DNA from 4 places in the Rhizobium sp. WSM4643 genome. Region 2 is predicted to be linked to each of the others. Evidence: predicted binding sites of a transcription regulator. Region 2 holds the regulator's gene; each other region holds the start of a gene.

Region 1 (5,315 bases), 1.3 Mb from region 2:
ATCCGGCACAGAACATGACCTTCATGGACCACTATCTGGAAGTCGAATACGACCTGTCGGATGTGATGTTCATCACGACGGCGAATACGCTGAATATTCCAGCGCCCCTGATGGACCGCATGGAGATCATCCGTATCGCCGGCTACACCGAGGATGAAAAGCGCGAAATCGCCAAGCGGCATCTGCTGCCGAAGGCCATCAAGGAACATGCGTTGCAGCCGGAAGAATTCTCGGTCAGCGACGACGCCCTGATGGCGATCAGCCAGCAGTACACCCGCGAAGCCGGCGTCCGCAACTTCGAACGCGAACTGATGAAACTCGCCCGCAAGGCGGTCACCGAGATCATCAAGGGCAAGACGAAGTCCGTTCATGTGACGGCTGCCAACATCTCCGACTATCTGGGCGTCCCGCGCTTCCGCCATGGCGAAGCCGAGGGCGAGGATCAGGTCGGCGTCGTGACCGGTCTTGCCTGGACGGAAGTCGGTGGCGAACTGCTGACCATCGAAGGCGTGATGATGCCGGGCAAGGGCCGCATGACGGTCACCGGCAATCTGAAGGAAGTCATGAAGGAATCGATCTCAGCAGCGGCCTCCTATGTCCGCTCGCGCGCTGTCGATTTCGGCATCGAGCCGCCGCGCTTCGACAAGAGCGACATCCACGTGCACGTGCCGGAAGGCGCGACGCCGAAGGATGGCCCCTCGGCCGGCGTCGCCATGGCAACCGCGATCGTCTCGATCATGACCGGCATTCCGGTGGACAGGCATGTGGCCATGACTGGTGAAATCACCCTTCGTGGCCGTGTGCTGCCGATCGGTGGTCTCAAGGAAAAGCTGCTCGCAGCGCTTCGCGGCGGCATCAAGAAGGTGCTGATTCCGGAGGAAAACGCCAAGGACCTGGCGGAGATTCCTGATAACGTGAAGAACAACATGGAGATCATCCCGGTATCCCGCATGGGCGAGGTGATCAAGCATGCGCTGATCCGGCGGCCGGAGCCGATCGAATGGGATGGTACGGTGGAAACGCCGGTCATCGCAACGGTCGAAGGCCTCGATGAGACAGGCGCAACCATAGCGCATTGAGTGGCCTTTGCCACATTTATGCCCCATTGGGACAAAACACGGAAAAAGGCTGGCGGAAACGCCAGCCTTTTTTGTGAAAACGTCATGTAGACGCTTGCTTTTCCTTGATTTGCAGGGCTTTTGGGTTTTCGGCGGGCCTGATGAAACCTATTCTGCGCCTAGCTTACTTTTGAGTCGTTTCATACCATTTAGAAAGGGGTGGAAACATGAACAAGAATGAACTCGTGTCCGCAGTAGCCGAAAAGGCAGGACTGACGAAGTCTGACGCGGCTTCCGCTGTTGACGCGGTTTTCGACGTTGTCCAGGCTGAGCTCAAGAACAAGGGCGACATCCGCCTCGCGGGTTTCGGCAGCTTCACCGTTTCTCATCGTGCCGCAACGAAGGGCCGTAATCCGTCAACGGGCGCTGAAGTCGACATTCCGGCTCGCAACGTGCCGAAATTCACGCCCGGCAAGGGCCTGAAGGACGCCGTCAACGGCTGATCTGAGATTATCCACCAGTCGGAAACGAGACCGGCTGTGCAGGATTTGAGAGGGGTTCGGCTTTGCCGGACCCCTTTTGCTTGGCGGTCGGTGCGAAGCGAGCGGACAATCGCCTGACGTGATCAGGTGCAAAATGCCGCATCTGTCATGCCTGTGTCATGCCGCTCCCCCAGAAGACCTATGTTTCGAATGTTCGATACATGGGGGATTTCATGACAATTTCATCGCGCAAGGCAGCGCTTGCTGCCGTGCTTCTCGCATCCGTTGCTTTTCCGGCCGCGGCCGAACCGGTTTTCAACCGCATCGCCTCCTTTCCGGTTGCGGCGAACCTGCCGGCCGACAAGGACAAGCTGTCGGCGAGCTCCGCAGAAATCATCACCGCGACCGGCGACGGCAACACGCTGATCTATAGCGACAGCCCGCTCGGCGCGATCGGCTTCATCGACATTACCGACGCCAAGGCACCGAAGGCCGGCGGCGCGGTGATGATGGACGGCGAGCCGACATCGGTCACCTCCAGCGCCGGCAAGGCGCTCGTTGCTGTCAACACCTCCGAAAGCAAGGCGAAGCCCTCGGGCCGTCTCGCGATCGTCGACGTGGCGACCAAGAAGATCGAGAGCACCTGCGATCTCGGCGGCCAGCCGGATTCGATCGCCCTCAACAAGGACAAGACGCTCGGCGCCATCGCAATCGAAAACGAGCGCGACGAAGACGTCAATGACGGCAAGATCCCGCAAATGCCGGCCGGCGACCTCGTCGTCTTCCAGGTCAAGAACGGCACCGTCGACTGCGGCACCATCAAGCACGTGGCGCTGACCGGGCTTACTGGCGTCGCCCCTGAAGATCCGGAGCCGGAATTCGTCGCCTTCAACGGCCTGAACGAAATTGCCCTGACGCTGCAGGAGAACAATGAGATCGTCATCATCGACGCCAACACGGCTGACGTGAAGACGCATTTTTCCGCCGGCAGCGTCGATCTCTCCGGTATCGACACCAAGCGTGACGGCGCCCTGAAATTCTCGGGCGAAGCCAAGGGCGTGCTGCGCGAGCCCGACGCCGTGAAGTGGCTGGACGACAACCGCCTCGTCGTCGCCAATGAAGGCGACTACCAGGGCGGCTCGCGCGGTTTCACCATCTTCGACAAGACGGGCAAGCTTCTCTACGAATCAGGCGCATCTTTCGAACGCGCCGTTGCCCATATCGGCCACTATCCGGAAAGCCGTTCGGGATCGAAGGGCGTCGAGCCCGAAGGCCTTGAAGCCGCCAAGTTCGGCGATGAGCAGTATTTCTTTCTGCTCGCCGAGCGTGCCTCGGTCGTCGGCGTCTACAAAGATACCGGCGCTGATCCCGAACTCGTCCAGCTCCTGCCGTCCGGCATTTCGCCGGAAGGTGCGATCGCCATTCCCGCGCGTAATCTTCTTGCGACCGCCAACGAACTCGACCTCGGCAAGGACGGCGGCGCGCGTTCGCATGTGATGATCTACGAGCGCTCGGAAGGCGAGAAGGCCTATCCGCAGATCGTCTCTGCCGAAAAGGACGGCAATCCGATCGGCTTCGCAGCCCTTTCGGGTCTCGCCGCCGTTCCGGGCAAGCCGGGCATGCTCTACGCGGTAAGCGACAGCGTTCTGGGCTCGCAGCCGACGATCTACACGATCGACGCCAGCGAGAAGCCGGCCGTCATCACCGACGCCCTCGTCGTCAAGCGTGACGGTGCCCCAGCCCAGAAGCTCGACATCGAAGGCATCGCGGCTGCCGCCGATGGCTCCTTCTGGCTCGCCTCGGAAGGCTACAGCGAGCGTCTCGTTCCGCACGCGCTCTATAACGTCAATGCCAAGGGTGACATCAAGGCCGAGATCGCCCTGCCGAAGGAGCTCGTCGCCAACGAAATCCGCTACGGCTTCGAAGGCGTGACCATTATCGGCACCGGCGACGACACCACGCTCTGGATGGCGGTCCAGCGCGAGTGGAGCGACGATGAGAAGGGCTTCGTCAAGCTCATCTCCTACAATCCGAAGAAGAAGGAATGGGGTGCCGTTCGCTATCCGCTCGACGAGACGGAAAGCGGCTGGGTCGGCCTGTCGGAAATCTCGGCTCAAGGCGACAGCGTCTACATCATCGAGCGCGACAACCTCGTCGGCGATGCCGCCAGGCTGAAGAAGCTCTACAAGATCGCGATATCGGACCTGAAGCCCGCCAAGCTCGGCGGTGAGTTGCCGGTCGTCAAGAAGACCGAAGCGCACGACTTCCTCGGCGAGCTGAAGTCTGCCACCAACGGCTATGTGCTGGACAAGCTTGAAGGCTTCACTTTCGACGCGTCGGGCAAGCCCTACGCGGTCACCGACAATGACGGCGTCAGCGACTCCTCCGGCGAGACCCTGTTCTTCCCGGTCGATCTGACCGCGACAAACTGAAAGCCGCCCCTCACCCTAGCCCTCTCCCCGTAAAAACGGGGAGAGGGGACGTGCCATGCGAAAGCTCGGCGTGGGACGGAGAGGTCGCGGCTCAGTCCCTTCGCCCCGCGAGCGGGGGTCCGAAGGACGGGTCGAGACCTGTGGCTCGACCCCGGTCAGTGGCGGCAGCCGGATGAGGGGCCATCTGGCCTCCCCAGCAAAGAACCAGCGTTCCATCCCTACCAGCGCTGATGCACATGCGGCGCGATCAGCCGCTCGTAGATCTCGCGCGTTGCTGCCATGACATCGGCCGACAGCGGCGCAAGGTCAGCGGCCGCCGCGTTGGCCCTGGCTTGCTCGCCATTGCGGGCACCGGGGATGACGACGGTGACCGCATCACTCATCAGGATCCAGCGGAGCGCGAAGGCGGCCATGGTCGCGCCCGCGGGTACCAGCTTGCGCACCTCTTCCACCGCCTGCAGGCCGACCTCGAACGGCACGCCGGCAAAGGTCTCGCCGACATCGAAGGCTTCGCCATTGCGGTTGAAATTGCGGTGGTCGTCGCTGGCAAAGTGCGTGTCCCGGGTGATCTTGCCGGAGAGAAGACCGCTTGCGAGCGGGACGCGGGCGATGATTGCCACATTCCTGCGGCGCGCTTCCTGGAAGAACAAATGGTCGGGGCGCTGGCGGAAGATGTTGTAGATGATCTGGATGCTGACGACGCCGGGATATTCGATCGCCTTCAGCCCGTCTTCGACCTTTTCGACGCTGACGCCGTAACCCTTGATCTTGCCGGCCTTCTGCAGTGCGTTCAGGCCCTCGAAGACCTCTGGTTGGTAAAGCACCTCGCGCGGCGGGCAGTGGAGCTGCACGAGGTCGAGGCTGTCGACGGCAAGATTCGTCAGGCTGCGGTCGATGAAGCCTTCGAGATTAGCCTTGGTGTAGCCTTCGGCGACATGCGGGTTGAGGCGACGGCCCGCCTTGGTGGCAACCATCGGCCGTTCGCCGCCGCGCGTCTTCAACACGTCGGCAATGATTTTTTCCGAGCGGCCGTCGCCATAGACATCCGCCGTGTCGATGAATGTCATGCCGGCATCGAGCGCGGCATTCAGCGCCGCGCGTCCGTCGGCCTCGCTGATGTCGCCCCAGGAGCCGCCGATCTGCCAGGCGCCGAAGCCGACGTTGGTGACGGTGAAGGACATGCGGCCAAAAGCATGGTGTTTCATGAAAAAATCCTCCCTACTGCATGTCGCCGGAAGTGCGGGGACAACGACATGCATAAAACAAAGAGCCAAAGCGCGTCGCATGATTCAAGCAGGATGCAACGCGCTGATGAAAGACACTGGCACTATCAGCCGGGCGAC
Region 2 (5,315 bases):
TCGATTCATCCGGATTCATGCGACTCTTGTCACGGAGTCAGGCTCACACTAGGTTAAAGATCAATTACTAGACTGCATGCGGCGGAACTAGTCACCAAAATTGATCAAGCGTTTCTTGTTTCGGAGCTCCCGGGACAACGGTGAGGGATTCTGCCATCACCAACGCAGAAGGTGGAGACAGGGCATGAACTGGACAGACGAGCGGGTCGAGAAACTCAAGAAACTTTGGGCCGAAGGACTGAGCGCCAGCCAGATCGCTGCGCAGCTTGGCGGGGTCAGCAGAAACGCGGTCATCGGCAAAGTGCACCGGCTGTGCCTTCCCGGCCGTGCCAAGGCCGGCGGCACCAACACCGCGGCGCGAACGCCGAAGCGCAATACCTCGGCGCCGCGCGCGCCGAACTACGCCTCACGGGTCACCACCCGCACCGTTACCCGCCAGCAGGGCGCGACCATGCTGAAGGAAGAGATCGAGATCGAAACGATCGAGGAAATGGAATACGTGCCGAGAGGCAATGTGGTGGTGCCGATTTCGCGACGCCTCGGCCTGACGGAGCTGACCGAACGCACCTGCAAGTGGCCGGTCGGCGATCCGCTGAAGGACGACTTCCATTTCTGCGGCTGCGAATCCCCCGACAATTCGCCTTATTGCGGCTATCACCAGAAGCTTGCCTACCAGCCGGTCAACGAACGCCGCCGGGCGGCAGCGCGGGCCAGCTGAGCGGGCTGACCATCGTTAGAATGCAGAAAACGGGCCGAGTGGCCCGTTTTCTTATGCACGGATGGAAGCTGTCGGGCGTTCAGCTCGTTGAGCACGCCGATTTGTCCTCATCGGCTGCCGCCACCAACCAGGGTCGAGTCATGGGTCTCGACCCTTCCTTCTGTTCTCAACGGGGCGAAGGGACATGCCGCAACATCTCGATTCCCTCTTCTCCCCTCGGGGAGAAGGTGCCCGTAGGGCGGATGAGGGGGCCGGGGGAGCCGGTCTTTCTTCAAAACCCATGCGGGCTTCGACCGCGTTCGGGCCGCTGCCGTCGGCATATGGGGTAGGTCATTACGGAAAGAGTGTGCCGTGTGGCCCCCTCATCCGCCTGCCGGCACCTTCTCCCCGAGGGGAGAAGAGATTATGCCGCAACCTTCTCCGTCCCCACCAACCCTTTCGCAGGGCACGTCCCTTCGCCCCGTTTACGGGGTGGTCCGGAGGACAGGTCGAGACGAGTGGCTCGACCCCGGTAGGCTAGGACATTAGCACGAGCGACCTTGTCAGCAACCAGAACGAAAGCCCTCAGGCTTCCATCGAATAGCCGGCGCCGCGGACGGTGCGGATGACGTCTTGCATGTTGGAGAAATTCAGCGCCTTGCGCAGGCGGCCGACATGGACGTCGACGGTGCGCTCGTCGACATAGATATCGTGGCCCCAGACGCCATCCAACAGCTGCGAGCGGGAGAAGACCCGGCCCGGCGACGACATCAGGAATTCCAGCAGGCGGAATTCGGTGGGGCCGAGGCGGACTTCACGGGTCTTGCGATGGACGCGATGGGTCTCGCGGTCGAGCTCGATGTCACCGCATTTCAGCACTGTCGACAGCACCTCGGGACGGGCGCGGCGCAGCATCGCCTTGACGCGGGCAACGAGTTCGGGGGTCGAGAAGGGCTTGACGACATAGTCGTCGGCGCCCGTCGACAATCCGCGGACACGCTCGCTCTCTTCGCCGCGCGCCGTCAGCATGATAATCGGCAGGCGCTCGGTTTCCGGCCGCATGCGCAGCCGCCGGCAGAGCTCGATGCCGGAGACCCCGGGCAGCATCCAATCGAGGATAAGAAGATCTGGCGTGCGCTCCTGAAGCCGCATTTCGGCTTCGTCGCCACGAAGGATGGTATCGACCTCGAAGCCTTCCGCTTCGAGATTGTAGCGAAGGAGCACGCTGAGGGCTTCCTCGTCTTCAACAACTGCAACTCTCGGGATCATGCGTATCGGTCTCCTCGCGCACGATCCTTAAACCGGGGGTGATTTAAGCAATGCATCCTGCGCAAATTCAGAAATTGGCTGCGACCTCTTTGCGCGCCCGGACGGGCGCGCACGCAATTGACTGGTCCGGGCGACTGGCCCGGGCGGTTATTCCGTGACCGCGCCGACGGTGTTGGCGCTGTCGTCCTTCGGACGGTCGCCTTCCGGCTGCGCGCCTGTCGTCATGTAAAAGATCGTTTCGGCGATGTTGGTGGCGTGGTCGCCGATGCGCTCGATGTTCTTGGCGCAGAAGAGAAGATGCGTGCAGCTGGTGATGTTGCGCGGATCTTCCATCATGTAGGTCAGGAGCTCGCGGAACAGCGAGGTGTACATCGCGTCGATCTCGTTGTCGCGTTCGCGGATCGCATTCGCCTTGTCGGCGGAACGATTGGTGTAGACGTCGAGCACTTCCTTGAGCTGGACGAGCGCCAGCTCGGACAGATGCTCAAGGCCGCGGGCGAGCTTGCGGGGAACGCCGGTGCTTTGGACGGCGATGACGCGCTTGGCAGTGTTCTTGCCGAGGTCGCCGACGCGTTCGAGATCGGCGGCGATGCGGATCGAACCCATGATTTCGCGCAGGTCCGCAGCCATCGGCTGACGGCGGGCAATGGTGACGATCGCCTTGTCGCCGATTTCGCGTTCGGCGTGATCGAGGATCACGTCGTCGGAGATGACCTTCTGCGCCAGCGCGGTATCGCCATTGACGAGCGCCCGGACGGATTCGGCGACCATCTGCTCGGCCAGACCGCCCATTTCGGAAATCCGCCTGGACAGGAACTTCAGATCATCATCATAGGCAGAATAAATATGTGTCGATGCCATGGGGCTTTATCCTCGAATAACGGGAAGGCTTGGTGTCGCCAAAATCAGCCGAAACGACCCATGATGTAGTCCTGGGTGCGCGGGTCGTCGGGATTGGTGAACATCTTGTCGGTGTCGTTTTCCTCGACAAGATTGCCAAGGTGGAACATGGCGGTGCGCTGCGAGACACGCGCGGCCTGCTGCATGGAGTGGGTGACGATGACGATCGTGTAATTCTCGCGCAGCTCGTGGATCAGTTCCTCGACCTTGGCGGTGGCGATCGGGTCGAGCGCCGAGCAGGGCTCGTCCATGAGGATGACCTCAGGGCTGACGGCGACGGCACGGGCAATGCAGAGGCGCTGCTGCTGACCGCCGGACAGGCCGGTGCCGGATTCATGCACGCGGTCCTTGACTTCGTTCCAGAGACCGGCGCGCTGCAGGCTGGTCTCGACGATCTGGTCGAGGTCGGCCTTCGACTTGGCAAGGCCATGGATGCGCGGGCCGTAGGAGACGTTTTCGTAGATCGTCTTCGGGAACGGGTTCGGCTTCTGGAAGACCATGCCGACGCGGGCGCGAAGTTCGACGACGTCGATATCGGGATCATAGATATCGTCGGTATCAAGCGTGATCTTGCCGGTGACGCGGCAGCCGTCGATCGTGTCGTTCATGCGGTTGAGGCACCGCAGGAAGGTCGACTTGCCGCAGCCGGACGGGCCGATCAGGGCGGTTACGGTGTTTTCGCGGACGTTCAGGTTCACATCGAAAAGCGCGCGCTTCTCGCCATAGTAAACCGAGACTTCCTTTCCGATCATCTTATACGGGACGTTGCTCATCTTGCGATCCAGCGCCTTTTCAACTGCAGCTTCCGTCAACATGTTCATGATGTTTAACTCCGTTTACCAGCGGCGCTCGAAGCGACGACGCAAGAGGATGGCGCCCATGTTCATGACGATCAGGAACAGGAGCAGGACGATGATGGCACCCGAAGTACGCTCAACGAAGGCACGTTCGGCCTCGTTGGCCCACATATAGACCTGTACGGGCAGAGCCGTCGAGGGATCGAGCGGTGTCGTCGGTGCGTTGGCGACGAAGGCGACCATGCCGATCAGGAGCAGCGGCGCGGTTTCGCCGAGCGCATGCGCCAGGCCGATGATCGTGCCGGTGAGGATGCCGGGCATGGCGAGCGGCAGAACATGGTGGAACACCATCTGCATCTTCGACGCGCCGAGGCCGAGCGCTGCGGCGCGGATCGACGGCGGCACGGCGCGCAGAGCCGCACGCGTGGCGATGATGATCGTCGGCAGGGTCATCAGCGTCAGCACCAGGCCACCGACCAACGAAGCCGAGCGCGGCAGGCCGATGAAGTTGATGAAGACGGAAAGACCGAGCAGGCCGTAGACGATGGAAGGAACCGCGGCGAGGTTGTTGATGTTGACCTCGATCAGGTCCGTCAGCTTGTTCTTCGGCGCGAACTCCTCGAGATAGATCGAGGCGGCGACGCCGATCGGCAGTGCGAGCACGAGGACGATCAGCATCAGGTAGAGTGAGCCGATCAGGGCGACGCCCAGGCCTGCGGCCTCCGGACGGCTGGAATTGCCGTTGACGAAAAGGCCGGTGTTGAACTGCTTGTGGAGAGCGCCGCTCGCCTTCAGCTCGTTCATCCATGCAACCTGCTTGTCGTTGACCTTGCGGTTCTTCTCATCGACCGAGAGATCGATCTGGCCCTTGCTGGCGCTGTCGACATTGGCGTCGGCGAGCAGGGTGACGTCGACCGTCTTGCCGATGATCGACGGATCGGCGATCACCATATCGCGCAGTTGAATCGGAGCGCTCTTCGACAGCATGGCGGATGCATCGCGCACGTCGGGACGGCTCGAGGCATTGATGTTCAGCTGCTTGACGATCGCGTCACGCAGGAGAACCGGATAGTTGGCGGCGATCAGCACCGAAGGGTCGGTCGCACGCTTGTTGTTCGGGTCGATCGTCTTCTCGGAAAACTCGATCGGCAGGGTGATCGCCGTCTGCTGGAAGGCGGTATAGCCTTTGCCGATCACCGTCCACAGCAGGATGAAGAGGAAGACGAGACCGAAGGTGATGGCGGCGATGCCATAGGCCTGGAACCGGCGCTCGGCGGCATAGCGGCGCTTGATACCGATATCGCGGCGCGCGGGCGCCGTGGAAACGGTGACGCCTGATGTGGGAGAAACAATATCCGTCATTCGTACTGCTCCCGGTATTTGCGCACGATGTAGAGCGCATAGATATTGAGGCAAAGCGTGATGCAGAACAGCGTGATGCCAAGGGCAAAGGCAACCAGCGTCTGCGGCGAGGTGAACTCGAGGTCGCCGGTCAGCTGGTTGACGATCTTGACGGTCACCGTCGTCATCGGCTCGAAGGGATTGATCTGAATGCGGGCGGCGACACCGGCGGCCAGCACGACGATCATGGTTTCGCCGATGGCCCGCGAGGCTGTCATCAGCAGTGCGCCGACGATGCCGGGGAGGGCTGC
Region 3 (5,315 bases), 1.3 Mb from region 2:
TGATCGAGTTGTTATCCCAGAACAGGACGAGCTTGTTGAGCTTCAGGTGGCCGGCGAGCGCGATGGCTTCATGGCTGATGCCCTCCATCAGGCAGCCGTCGCCGCAGATCGCATAGGTATAGTGATCCTGGAGATCGGAGCCGAACTCCTCGCGCAGCTTGCGCTCGGCAATCGCCATGCCGACGGAATTGGCAATACCCTGGCCGAGCGGTCCAGTCGTCGTTTCGATGCCGGTGGCATGACCATATTCCGGATGGCCGGCTGTCTTCGAGCCGAGCTGGCGGAACTGCTTCAGATCTTCGATCGTCATGTCAGGATAGCCAGTCAGATACAGCAGCGAATAGAGCAGCATCGAGCCATGACCGGCCGACAGCACGAAGCGATCGCGGTTCGGCCAGTGCGGCTTCTTCGGATCGAACCTCAGATATTTGGAGAACAGGACCGTCGCCACGTCAGCCATGCCCATCGGCATACCCGGGTGGCCGGAGTTCGCCTTTTCAACGGCGTCCATGGCGAGAAAACGGATCGCATTCGCCATCCGGTCGTGTTGTTCGGGAGAGGTCATGGCTTTTCCGCAAGTTCCGGGTGTCGGGGGGATGGCCTCGAGCCTCCAAGACCATCGAGTGAAAGCGGCAGAGACATAGCAGTTGGGACGGGCAAGTCAATAAATGGCAGGCCAAATCCGGGCGGGCAGCAGCGATTTTTGACATTTGATCGGGCGATTGTACAAATGACGAATCTGATGTGACGGACATGTGTAAAACGCTCATCCACAGGATAGGCTGGCGGACAGGTGACAGGATTTATTGACGGGCCGTCGGCGAACTGCATATCCTTTTGACATCGCAGGATCGGCGCGGAGTGACGATTCGCGGATCCTGCGCGGGAATCGGAAAGGCATGATGCCCACAGGCAAAACCATGGAAGCAGCGCTCAACGAGTTGAGACAGGCGATTTCGAGCCTCGAAAACGCCGTCGAGATGCGCGTCGAGCGGCAGCGAGAGCAGGGCGAGATCGAGGGCGAGGTGCGGCGTGTACACGCCGACCGTTCGCGGCTGGCGCAGGAGCTCGACCAGGCCGAATTCCGCGCCAACCGGCTGGAAGAGGTCAACCGCGAGGTATCGCGGCGGCTGGTAACGGCCATGGAAACGATCCGCGCAGTTCTGGATCGCTGATAGAAAGAGTTTGGCATGGCGCAGGTGACGGTAACGATCGACGGCAAGGCCTATCGCATGGCCTGCGAGGAAGGGCAGGAGGATCACCTGACCGATCTCGCCACCCGCTTCGACCGCTATGTCGGCCATCTCAAGGGTCAGTTCGGGGAAATCGGTGATCTCAGGATCACTGTCATGGCCGGCATCATGGTCATGGACGAGATTGCCGAGCTGACGCGCCGCGTCGCCGGGCTGGAATCCGAGCTCGAGTCGCTGCGCGGCAACCGCGATACGGTGCTTGCAGCGACCGCCCGAACCGAAGAAAATCTTGCGGCAGCGCTGAGCGAGGTGTCGAGCCGAATCCGCAGCATCACCGACAAGCTGAACGGCCGGTCCGCACCCGAACTCAATTGATCTCAATTAAATGGCGGCAGGCTTCTGTCGCCACTGGCGCGTCAGCGCAAACGACCTTATATATCGCCATGCGGTCTGCGCCTCTCGACAGGAACCACAATCCCTGGGGCCATACTCGATCCAAAGGGAGCTGTCCCTGGCCAGGCCCGTGGGCCTGGACACACGGCGCCCACCTACGTTTGTAGGCACCCAGGATCGTAAACATCCACCGGTGGTCGTGGATCGCACCCTTCCCTTTTATCGTCGGCAGGGATCCCGGATATGGCGGGCGAACGCGTGGTTTGGGCGTCCACCCTTCAGTGCATCCGTTACTTCTTCAGGCCTGGAAGGGTGACCTGGAAGACCTGGAATATGGTGTCGACGTCGGCACCGCCATCTGCCTTGTAGGCTGCACCCACCTGGAAACCATCCTGCGTCAAGAAGTCGTTGTCATTGGCGACGAACAGGAAGTAGTCGTCCGGCAGATTCGGGTCGAGAACGCTCACCAGACCCATGGCTTCCCATTTTTCCGACAGATTGTTCTTGTCGTTCGGTGCGCCGTTGTGCAGGCCGAAGCGGGCGAGGTCGACCTTGTCGTTGAGGTCGATGAAGGGCGTCAGCGTCGCCGGCGTCAGCGAGGGATCGACGACGCCCTTCGGCGCTATCGGCCTGCCGGCGTCGAAATCGCTGGCGGCGATGTCTGTCGCATTCGAAATGTCGACGATACCGACCTTGCGGTAGAGCGAGGTGTCGCCCTTCAGGCCCTGGCCGTTGCCGCTGTCGCGGGCGAGCATCAGGAAAGTCTTGTCGGACAGGGCGACGATTTCGCTCTCAGCGGCAATCGTCGTCTTGTCCTTCGCATCCTTGAAGACCGGCAGCGGCACGACATATTCGTGCACCAGTTTCAGATGATCGGGATCGGCGGCGTCATAGATCATGGCGCGGGTATTCTGCCGGGTCGAGCCGGAGTCGCCGCCGTCCTGGCGCGCCGCCGACTGCAGCATTGATATGATGAACTTGCCATCAGGCGTCATCGCCATGCCTTCGAGACCCTGGTTGTTCTGGCGGCCAGTCTCCGGATCCTTCGGGTCCGGAGCGGATGCGCCGGGGCCGGGATTGTTGGAGGCAAAGCTCAGCGCCCCCTTGCGCATCGGCAAAAGCGCCTTCGGCGGCTGGGTGGCCGACAGCAGGTGGCCGTCGGCCGAAAAGTGGTAGATGTAAGGACCATATTCGTCGCTTACGAACATGGTGCCGTCGGCCATGCGGATGATGGCTTCATTGTCGAGCGCGATCTTGCCGTTTACCGCTTGCGGCAGCGGCGGAAAATCACCGGCAGCGGGGCGGACGCCGGATTCCGGGTCGAGACCAGTCATGTCGCCACCCTTGTCGTCGACGAAGAGCATGGAATCGACGAGCTTTGCGTCGACGCCAGACTGTTCCTTGCCGGCCCCGGGTGTCGCACCCGGAGCGGTCGGCTTCAAGCCGATCGAGATGGTGTTCAGGCGCGGCCGGTAATCGGCGGTGCCGACGGCGTTGTAACCGCGATCGGGCAGCAGGTAGAGCGTGCCCTTGTAGCCGGCGCCGTCGCGGCTCCAGGCGGCGGGATCGACCGCCATGCCCGAGCCGGAACCAAAGGTCTCGCCGAATTTGTCACGCTGGTTGGCCGCAATGCGGCCAATGCCGACGAGGCCCTTGTTGACGAAGATGAGGCCACCGACGGTGGCGGAATTCTCGGCCATTGCGACGACTGGCAAGGCGGCGGATGCGGCTAGAACCGCGGCGAAGAGCGGCGATGCGTATGGTCTGACATTCTTCATGGAAATACCCTCTCGGTCAAAAGCGCTCTCGAAACGGCTTCCCGCCCGCAGGCTGGACACCGCTTCAAATGACACCCCCGCCTTGGATTCGATTTCCCGATGGCACAACACGCCCTGGAATTCGTCGCCCATATCCCCGGCAGACGGTCTATGACGGGATCATGATATCTGGATGACGCTTTTCAGCGAAAAGGCCATGCCGAGAGAATGTCGGGCTTTCGCATGGCCGCATTCCAGCTCGCGCTCTATCCGACCGGATAAGGCCCTTCGGCAAAGACCTCGTCGTGGTAGCCTTTAGAGCCGACGTCGAGTGCCAAGGGGCTTCGCCATTCCCTGTTGTCGCGCAGGCAATCGAGCACGAAACGGAAGTCATATCGCGGCTGCCAGCCGAGTTCCCGTCTTGCGCGTTCGTTGACATAGACGCGGTCGAGCGCCGGAAACATCTTCCAGCCGCGTGATCCGTAGAGGGCGCCCGCATCCGGGAACAGTCGCTCGACGACCTGAGGCGCATCGTGTCGGATCGCAGCAAGATCGCCCAATGAAAACGGCGTCGTAGCCGAGACGATGTAGCGGCCAAAGCCGATTGCCGGCGCCTTTTCGAGCGCCAGCAGATGGGCGCCGACCACGTCGCTGATATCGACGCGGCGGTTAAGAAGCTCGTTGGCCTGGGCATTCTCTGCCGAATAGCCGTTGCGAATGTCAGGATCGTCGTCGTTTTCGGGAAAGAAACGCGACGTCCTGAGAATGACCATCGGCAGGCCGGACTTGCGGGCGAAGAGTTCGCACAGACCTTCGGCGGCGAGCTTTGTCACGCCGTAGATGTTTTTCGCGACGGGGAGTACATCCTCGGTCACCCATGCTGCCGGTTCGCCGGCAGCCGGCGTCAATGCCGCGCCGAAGGTGCTGGTGGTGCTGGTGAAGACGAAGCTTGCAACGCCTGCGGCGACCGCTTCTTCGAGCAGGTTGAGTGTGCCGGCGACATTGGTGTCGAGGAAATCGTAATTGTCGTGGGTTGCCACATGCGGCTTGTGCAACGTCGCGGCATGGATGACGTGGCTGATGCTCGACATCGCCTGCCTGATGAAGGCGCGATCATTGATCGAGCCGACCATGTCGGTGAAAGCCGAGGGCTTGATATCGATGCCGCGCACCCAGCGGCTTTCCGCCCTCAAGGTTCGCATCAGCGCCTCGCCCAGATGGCCGGCACTTCCCGTTATCAGTATCGTCATCACATCGTCTCCTGACCCTTCGGCGGCGGACGCTATAAAGGCTAAGGTTTCCGGACAACGCATAAATTATGCATGGGGATGCAGGAAAGCTTGAGGCTTAGCCGATGGTCGTGACAAGGCGGCCGGCGCTGCCATCGGAAAGCATGATCCGTTCCCAGGTCACGCGGCCGGCGGCGATCGGCAGCAGCGCATTGCCGTTGGCGCCGGTATCGAGGGTCAGCGACGAGAGCCTGCCCTCATGCCAGCCGCACTCCTCCAGCGACTGCTCGGCGGCGGCGATCTCGGCGGAGGCGTAGGAGAACAGAGAACGGCCGAGAAAGGCGCCGAGCGGCGCCCGCCACTCCGCTTGCCGCGGGCGAGAGGCGGCGAGCAGCCGGTGGGTGCGGTCGCAGATCAGATGCACCGGCCGGACGGAATCCTCGACCAGCCGCTTCAGCGCCGTATCGACTGCTTCATGTGGCGGCGCGGCGAAAATCCGCTCCAGCTTGATGGCCTGTTCGACGGGCAGGGCGAGTTGATCGCGCTCCCAGCGCGAGACGGTCGCCTGGTTGACGCCAAGGAGTTCGGCGAGATGGCCTTGCTTCATGCTGCGCAGCAGCCGCATGCGGCGTATGCCGGCTCCTGATATCGTCATCCGTCTGATCCCCGTTTTTGGTAGCATAAGGCTTCGGCAGACCGGGCGGCAAGGCCGGTTTACAGCCGCGTCATTATTCGGGCTGACC
Region 4 (5,315 bases), 380 kb from region 2:
CGGAATGCCGTATTTCAGCCCGTGCGCTTCCCACCAGACGGCGAAGGAGCCTGACTGTTCCATGGCGGCAAACCCTTGGAGGGAGACGGAAAGATGATCTTCGCCGCCGGCGTCACGGTGACGGGTGATGACGCGGCGGACGAAATGCACATCGTCGCGGCCCTTGAAACGCCGGGCCGCGAGGTTCATCAGCGTGTCCTTGCCGGCACCGCTCGGGCCGACGACGACGACCATGATGCCGCGCTCGGCTCCGGCTCCTGCGTGGGGTTCGTGTGACATCATGCGACACGGCGTCCTTGGCGCCAGACCGAGCGTGTCACCGGCACACCATGCGAACGATGGACGCGGACAAGATCGGCGCGCAGCCCCGTCGCGATCCGTCCGCGATCATCGAGGCTGACGGTGCGGGCGGGCGTCGACGTCACCATGGCGATCGCCTTCGGCAGGCTGATGCTCTCCACCTCATCGGCGAGGATGAACGGTGCATGTAGCAGGCTGAGCGGCACGTAGTCGGAGGAAAGCACGTCGAGCACGCCCATCTCGGCAAGGTCGCGGGCGGCGATGTTGCCGGAATGAGATTTGCCGCGAACGATGTTCGGCGCTCCCATCAGCACGCTCATGCCATGTCTGTGCGACGCCCGGGCGGCATCGAAGCTGGTCGGGAATTCGGCCAGGCGCACGCCGTTGTCGATCGCCTCGTCGACATGCGAGAGCGTCGCATCGTCATGGCTTGCCACGGTAATGCCGCGCTCGGCGCAGACCTTGGCGATAGCGTTGCGGTGCGGCGTCGAATTGCGCGCCGATTCTGCCTGGCGCTTGGCGACGAAATGGGCGAAGGCCTCGTCGCTCAGGCCCCGCTTCTTTTGGTAGTAGAAAATATATTGATCCATCGTCTGAAACTGACGCTGGCCGGGCGCATGATCCATCAGCGAGACGAGCCGCACGTGGCGGTCGTTTTCGAAATCGGCGAAATGCTCGAGCACATTGTCGGCCGAGACCTCGCAGCGCAAATGGATGAGGTGCTCGGCGCGCAGCCTGCCTTCCGTCTCCGCCGACTGGATGGCATCGGCCATCTCGCGCATCTCGCCATGTTCGAAGCCGCCGTCCTCGTCCGCACCCATGCGCAGGCAGTCGAACACCGTGGTAATGCCTGAGGTGACGATCTGGGCGTCATGCGCCTGGATGGCGGCGGTCTTGTTCCAGCGAATACCGGGGCGCGGCTGATAATGGCCTTCGAGATGATCGGTGTGCAGCTCGACGAGGCCGGGAATGACGTAGTCGCCTTCGAAATCTTCGCCGGCTACCGAGTTACTCCCGGAGATGTCGGCGATCTTCCCGTCCCGGATGAGGATCGAGCCCGAGAGGATGTCGTCCTCGAGAACGATCCGGGCGTTGGAAAACACGGTCTCTTTGCTCATGGCGTCAGGTCTTTCAGCTTTTGGCGCCGGCAAGCGGCAGCCAGGAATGAATTTTGAACGGGGCACCGCGCGTCTCTTCGATGAAGACGGCAAGGCCGGAAATCGAAAGCGGCCGGCCGGTGAAACCGGCAAAACGCTCGGTCAGGATCGCTTTCATCACCTGAGCTCGTGTCTCGGGCACCTGGCCGCTCAGCGTCATGTGAAAGCCGAAATCCTCCATGACGTAAGGATAACCCCAGCGCTGCAGATGGGCACGCTGGCTGTCGCTGAGCTTCTCCGGGTTGCGCCGAGCCAAATCGGCCTCGGAAAGCGCTGCGCGGAACGGTTCGAACGACCTTACCACCTTCGCGGCGAAATCCTGAAGAGGTTGATGAACAGAACCGGGAACGAGAGCAAAAAAACGGCCGAGCTGGCCGAGCACGAGTTCAGGAATCTCGAAGGCTTGCGTGCGCTGGGCAAAATCCTCGGCAACAGTCATGAGATCCTTCTCGGTGACCGAGGAGGCGAGCGAAAACGGCGCCTTGATCGTGGCGTGAAAGCCGTAGCGCCGCGGGTCGGCGGTCAGCTCGAATTGCTCTGCCGCACCCAGTTGCTCATGTTCAGGTGCCGGATAGGTCTCGCCGGTGAAAGCATTGCGACCGAGCCAGAGCGAGGCCGCGCCGGTCAGGGGATCATCCTTCGGCGGCGAGAAATAGAGAGCGTAGCGCAAGGCTTTTATCCTGGGGGTCGTCCAAACGGGGAGGGCACTGTGCAGTGATTTGGCGGCGAACCGCAAGCAGGCTCCCGGCTAAAAGATTTCCGTGACAGAATGATGATGGCGTCACGCCGCCACCGCCTTTGATCAATGAATCAGTGGCTTTTCGTGCCCATCAGCCGGTGGCGCAACGCATTCGAGGCGGTGTCGAAAATGAAGACGACGATCAGGATCAGAATGACCATGTAGGCGACGTTTTCCCAATTGGCATTGGTGCGCATGGCCTCCCACAGCTTGAGGCCGATTCCGCCGGCGCCGACGGCGCCGATGATGGTCGCGCCGCGCACGTTCGATTCCCATTGGTAGAGCGTTTGGCTGACGAAGACGGGAACGATCTGCGGCATAATGCCGTAACGATGAACGAGCACGGTCTGCGCGCCTGTTGATTTGACGCCTTCCCGCGGCTTGTTGTCGATATTCTCGAGGCCTTCGGAATAGAGCTTGCCGAGCGTGCCGGTCTCGGTGAGGAAGATCGCGCCGCTGCCGGCAAGCGGGCCGGGCCCGAAGGCGCGTGTCAGGAACAGCGCCCAGATCAGCATGTCGACCGAGCGCAGGAAATCGAAGAAGCGCTTCAGGACCTGGTTCAGCAGGCGGTTCGGCGTAATGTTGCGGGCTGCCAGGAAGGCCAGCGGAAAGGCGGTAAGCGCGCCGAGCAGCGTGCCGAGGAAAGCCATGACGATCGTCTGGAAAAGCTTAGTCCAGACGTCACCGTGCTGCCATTCGCTGTTGTTCCAGATGTCGTCGAAGGCGAGCGACAGATTGGATTGGTCGGGCTTGATGCGGGGGCCGGAGACGATGAGGCTGACGACCTCGCCGACCGGCTTGTCGAAGAAGGATGATTGCGTGTCGAAGATGAAATTTGCCCAGCCGATGAAACGTTTGCGGATCTTCACCCGGTCGACGGAGATGCTGACATTGCCGGCAAAGCCGAGATCCGCCAGCACGTTGTCGTCGTAGACCGTTATCCAGCCGGGCACCGGCCCGATCACCTTCGGCGCACCGCTCGAAACGTCGACCGGGACGCTGACGCCATGCGCGGTGACGATCGTCTCGCTCTTCGAGACGGTGACGGTGCGGCTGGTGCCGCCGATCGAAACGGTGATGCTGCCGTCGGGGTTGTTGACCAGCCAGTCCGGATGCGGATTGTCGCCGAGCGGCGAGAAACGCGGATAACGGATGTCGATCGAGCCGTCGTCCCCAATGCGGAATTCCGGCTGAACGTCGTAGCTCACCCATTGGCTGAGATAGATGCCGACACGCTCCCAATGGGCCTCGGCGAAGAGCTTGGGCAGGTCGAAGAACCAGACGGCATAGAGGCTGTAGAGCAGCGTTGCGATGAGGATCATCAGCCCGCCGAAACGCTGGCGGAGCGATCGGTGGAAATATTCGGGGTAGCGGGTTTCTATCTCGTGCATGCGGTTTGCGTCGATCACCGTCATGGCGGCCTCAATGTTGCAGGAGGAAGGCGTGTTCACCGACAAGACGGCGGCGCAGCCATGCGGAGAACTGGTCGACGGCGACGATCGTCACGAACAGCAGAAGAACGAGCGCCATGGTCTTGGCGCCGAAACCGCGCGAGATCGAAAGCTTCAGCTCCTCGCCGATGCCACCGCCGCCGACGGCGCCGATGATGGTCGAAGCACGCACATTGACCTCGAGGCGCAGCAGCGCATAGGAGGTGAAATTCGGCAGCACTTGCGGCAGGGCGGCAAAGCGCACGCGTTCCCACCAGTTGGCGCCGACGGCCTTCATGCCCTCGTGAGGCTTCATGTCGATATTTTCGGCCACTTCGTAGAAGAGTTTGCCGAGCGCGCCGATCGTGTGCAGGGTGATGGCGATGATGGCGGCGACCGGCCCGATCGACAGGATCGCCGAAAACAGCCCGGCAATGACGATTTCAGGGAAGGCGCGCAGAAACTCCATCAGCCGCTTGGTGAAGATGCGCAACGGCCATGAATTCGTCAGGTTGCGCGCGGCAAAGAAGCTCAAGGGAACGGCAATGACGAAGGCGATGATCGTCGAGATCAGCGCCACGTTGATGGTGACGATCATCAGCTCGAAATATTCGGGAATGTAGAAGGCGCCCCAGACATAGACGCGTCCCTTGTCGAAATTGAATTCCTCGCCGCCCTTGTCGTTGACGCTCGCTATGTCGAACAGCGCGCGCCAGACGTCGTCCCAATCCTTGGGGATGAGCCAGCTCAGGAAGTCGAAGAGATGCGGCAGGCGGTCGAAGAAATGGCCGGCATTGCTCTCGTCGGCGAAGCGGACCGAACTGATGAAAGCCGCAATGAGGATAACCAGGCCGAGGATGGTGTAGAAGCGGCGCTTGGCGACCATCCGGCTCCAGGCGGTGCCGATCTCCTGCGTGCTCTGCATGTGCGGCTGTGTATCGGCAATAGTCATCAACGCCTCGCCTACTTCATAATTCTATCCTCAAATCGGAATCGACTTGAGGATAGAATTATGCAGCAATTCAAAGTGCTACAGCGTCCTTTGCGCGTCTAAGACGCGCGGCGCTGTAGTCAAAGATAAAGGGCGGCCGTTTCCGGCCGCCCCGCATTCAAGAGGCCGATCAGCCGCCGATGGCAGCTTTGCGGACTTCAACGACAGTGTTGTAGAAGTCGTGCTTGACGGGCGAGTAGCCCTTGTAATCGCCGCCTTCGATAGCCGCGAAGCACTTGTGATCCTTTTCCGGCAGAGCCGTGAAGAAGGCTGCAAGCTTCGTCTGCCATTCTTCGCCGAGAGCGTTGCGAACGACGAGCGGGCCGTTCGGAATCAGCGGCGAACGCCATACTTCGACCAGCTTGTTCGGATCGACGGCGCCCTTGTCGACTTCCTTGCGGAAGGTGCCGGAGGTGTAGCCGTCCTTGAAATCGCCGATGCCCGAGCTATCGTCGACGGCGACGTCGACCTTACCGTCATAGGCGGCGAGAAGGTTGTTCTCGTGGCCGCCGTTGAACTGGGTCGAAGCGAAGAACTTATCGTTCGGCATGCCCGTGTCCTTCGGGATCTGCGTCAGCGGAACGAGATAGCCGGAGGTGGAATCCGGGTCGGCGTAGCCGAGCTTCTTGCCCTTGGCGTCCTGGATGGTCTTGATGCCCGATGATTTCAGAGCGAGGCCGATCGAGTGGTAACCCGTC

Evidence for each region. Region 2 encodes PhoB, which activates phosphate uptake and scavenging genes when phosphate is short. Its sites were predicted from a motif close to TGTCATNNANCTGTCAT; they were not measured.
Region 1: N1937_RS07325 (esterase-like activity of phytase family protein) is a predicted target of PhoB. The motif match lies at 1,705-1,721, and genes of this name have one in related genera.
Region 3: N1937_RS18350 (esterase-like activity of phytase family protein) is a predicted target of PhoB. The motif match lies at 3,526-3,542, and genes of this name have one in related genera.
Region 4: N1937_RS22825 (DUF1045 domain-containing protein) is a predicted target of PhoB. The motif match lies at 2,219-2,235, and genes of this name have one in related genera.

The regions. Positions count from the first base shown of each region.
Region 1 covers NZ_CP104040.1:1,438,281-1,443,595, forward strand. Annotated here, with positions in the region: gene lon (endopeptidase La) at 1-1,079, shown strand, start outside; gene hupB (DNA-binding protein HupB) at 1,286-1,561, shown strand; gene N1937_RS07325 (esterase-like activity of phytase family protein) at 1,774-3,972, shown strand; gene N1937_RS07330 (aldo/keto reductase) at 4,191-5,177, opposite strand.
Region 2 covers NZ_CP104040.1:174,443-179,757, reverse strand. Annotated here, with positions in the region: gene N1937_RS00905 (GcrA family cell cycle regulator) at 185-718, shown strand; gene phoB (phosphate regulon transcriptional regulator PhoB) at 1,283-1,966, opposite strand; gene phoU (phosphate signaling complex protein PhoU) at 2,114-2,827, opposite strand; gene pstB (phosphate ABC transporter ATP-binding protein PstB) at 2,872-3,687, opposite strand; gene pstA (phosphate ABC transporter permease PstA) at 3,703-5,025, opposite strand; gene pstC (phosphate ABC transporter permease subunit PstC) at 5,022-5,315, opposite strand, start outside.
Region 3 covers NZ_CP104040.1:3,685,231-3,690,545, reverse strand. Annotated here, with positions in the region: gene tkt (transketolase) at 1-565, opposite strand, end outside; gene N1937_RS18365 (DUF4164 domain-containing protein) at 900-1,175, shown strand; gene N1937_RS18360 (cell division protein ZapA) at 1,191-1,568, shown strand; RNA gene ssrS (6S RNA) at 1,638-1,796, shown strand; gene N1937_RS18350 (esterase-like activity of phytase family protein) at 1,877-3,364, opposite strand; gene N1937_RS18345 (NAD-dependent epimerase/dehydratase family protein) at 3,610-4,593, opposite strand; gene N1937_RS18340 (helix-turn-helix transcriptional regulator) at 4,691-5,227, opposite strand; gene N1937_RS18335 (ArsR/SmtB family transcription factor) at 5,301-5,315, opposite strand, start outside.
Region 4 covers NZ_CP104040.1:4,652,821-4,658,135, forward strand. Annotated here, with positions in the region: gene phnN (phosphonate metabolism protein/1,5-bisphosphokinase (PRPP-forming) PhnN) at 1-282, opposite strand, end outside; gene N1937_RS22820 (alpha-D-ribose 1-methylphosphonate 5-triphosphate diphosphatase) at 279-1,418, opposite strand; gene N1937_RS22825 (DUF1045 domain-containing protein) at 1,432-2,127, opposite strand; gene phnE (phosphonate ABC transporter, permease protein PhnE) at 2,268-3,611, opposite strand; gene phnE (phosphonate ABC transporter, permease protein PhnE) at 3,619-4,578, opposite strand; gene phnD (phosphonate ABC transporter substrate-binding protein) at 4,748-5,315, opposite strand, start outside.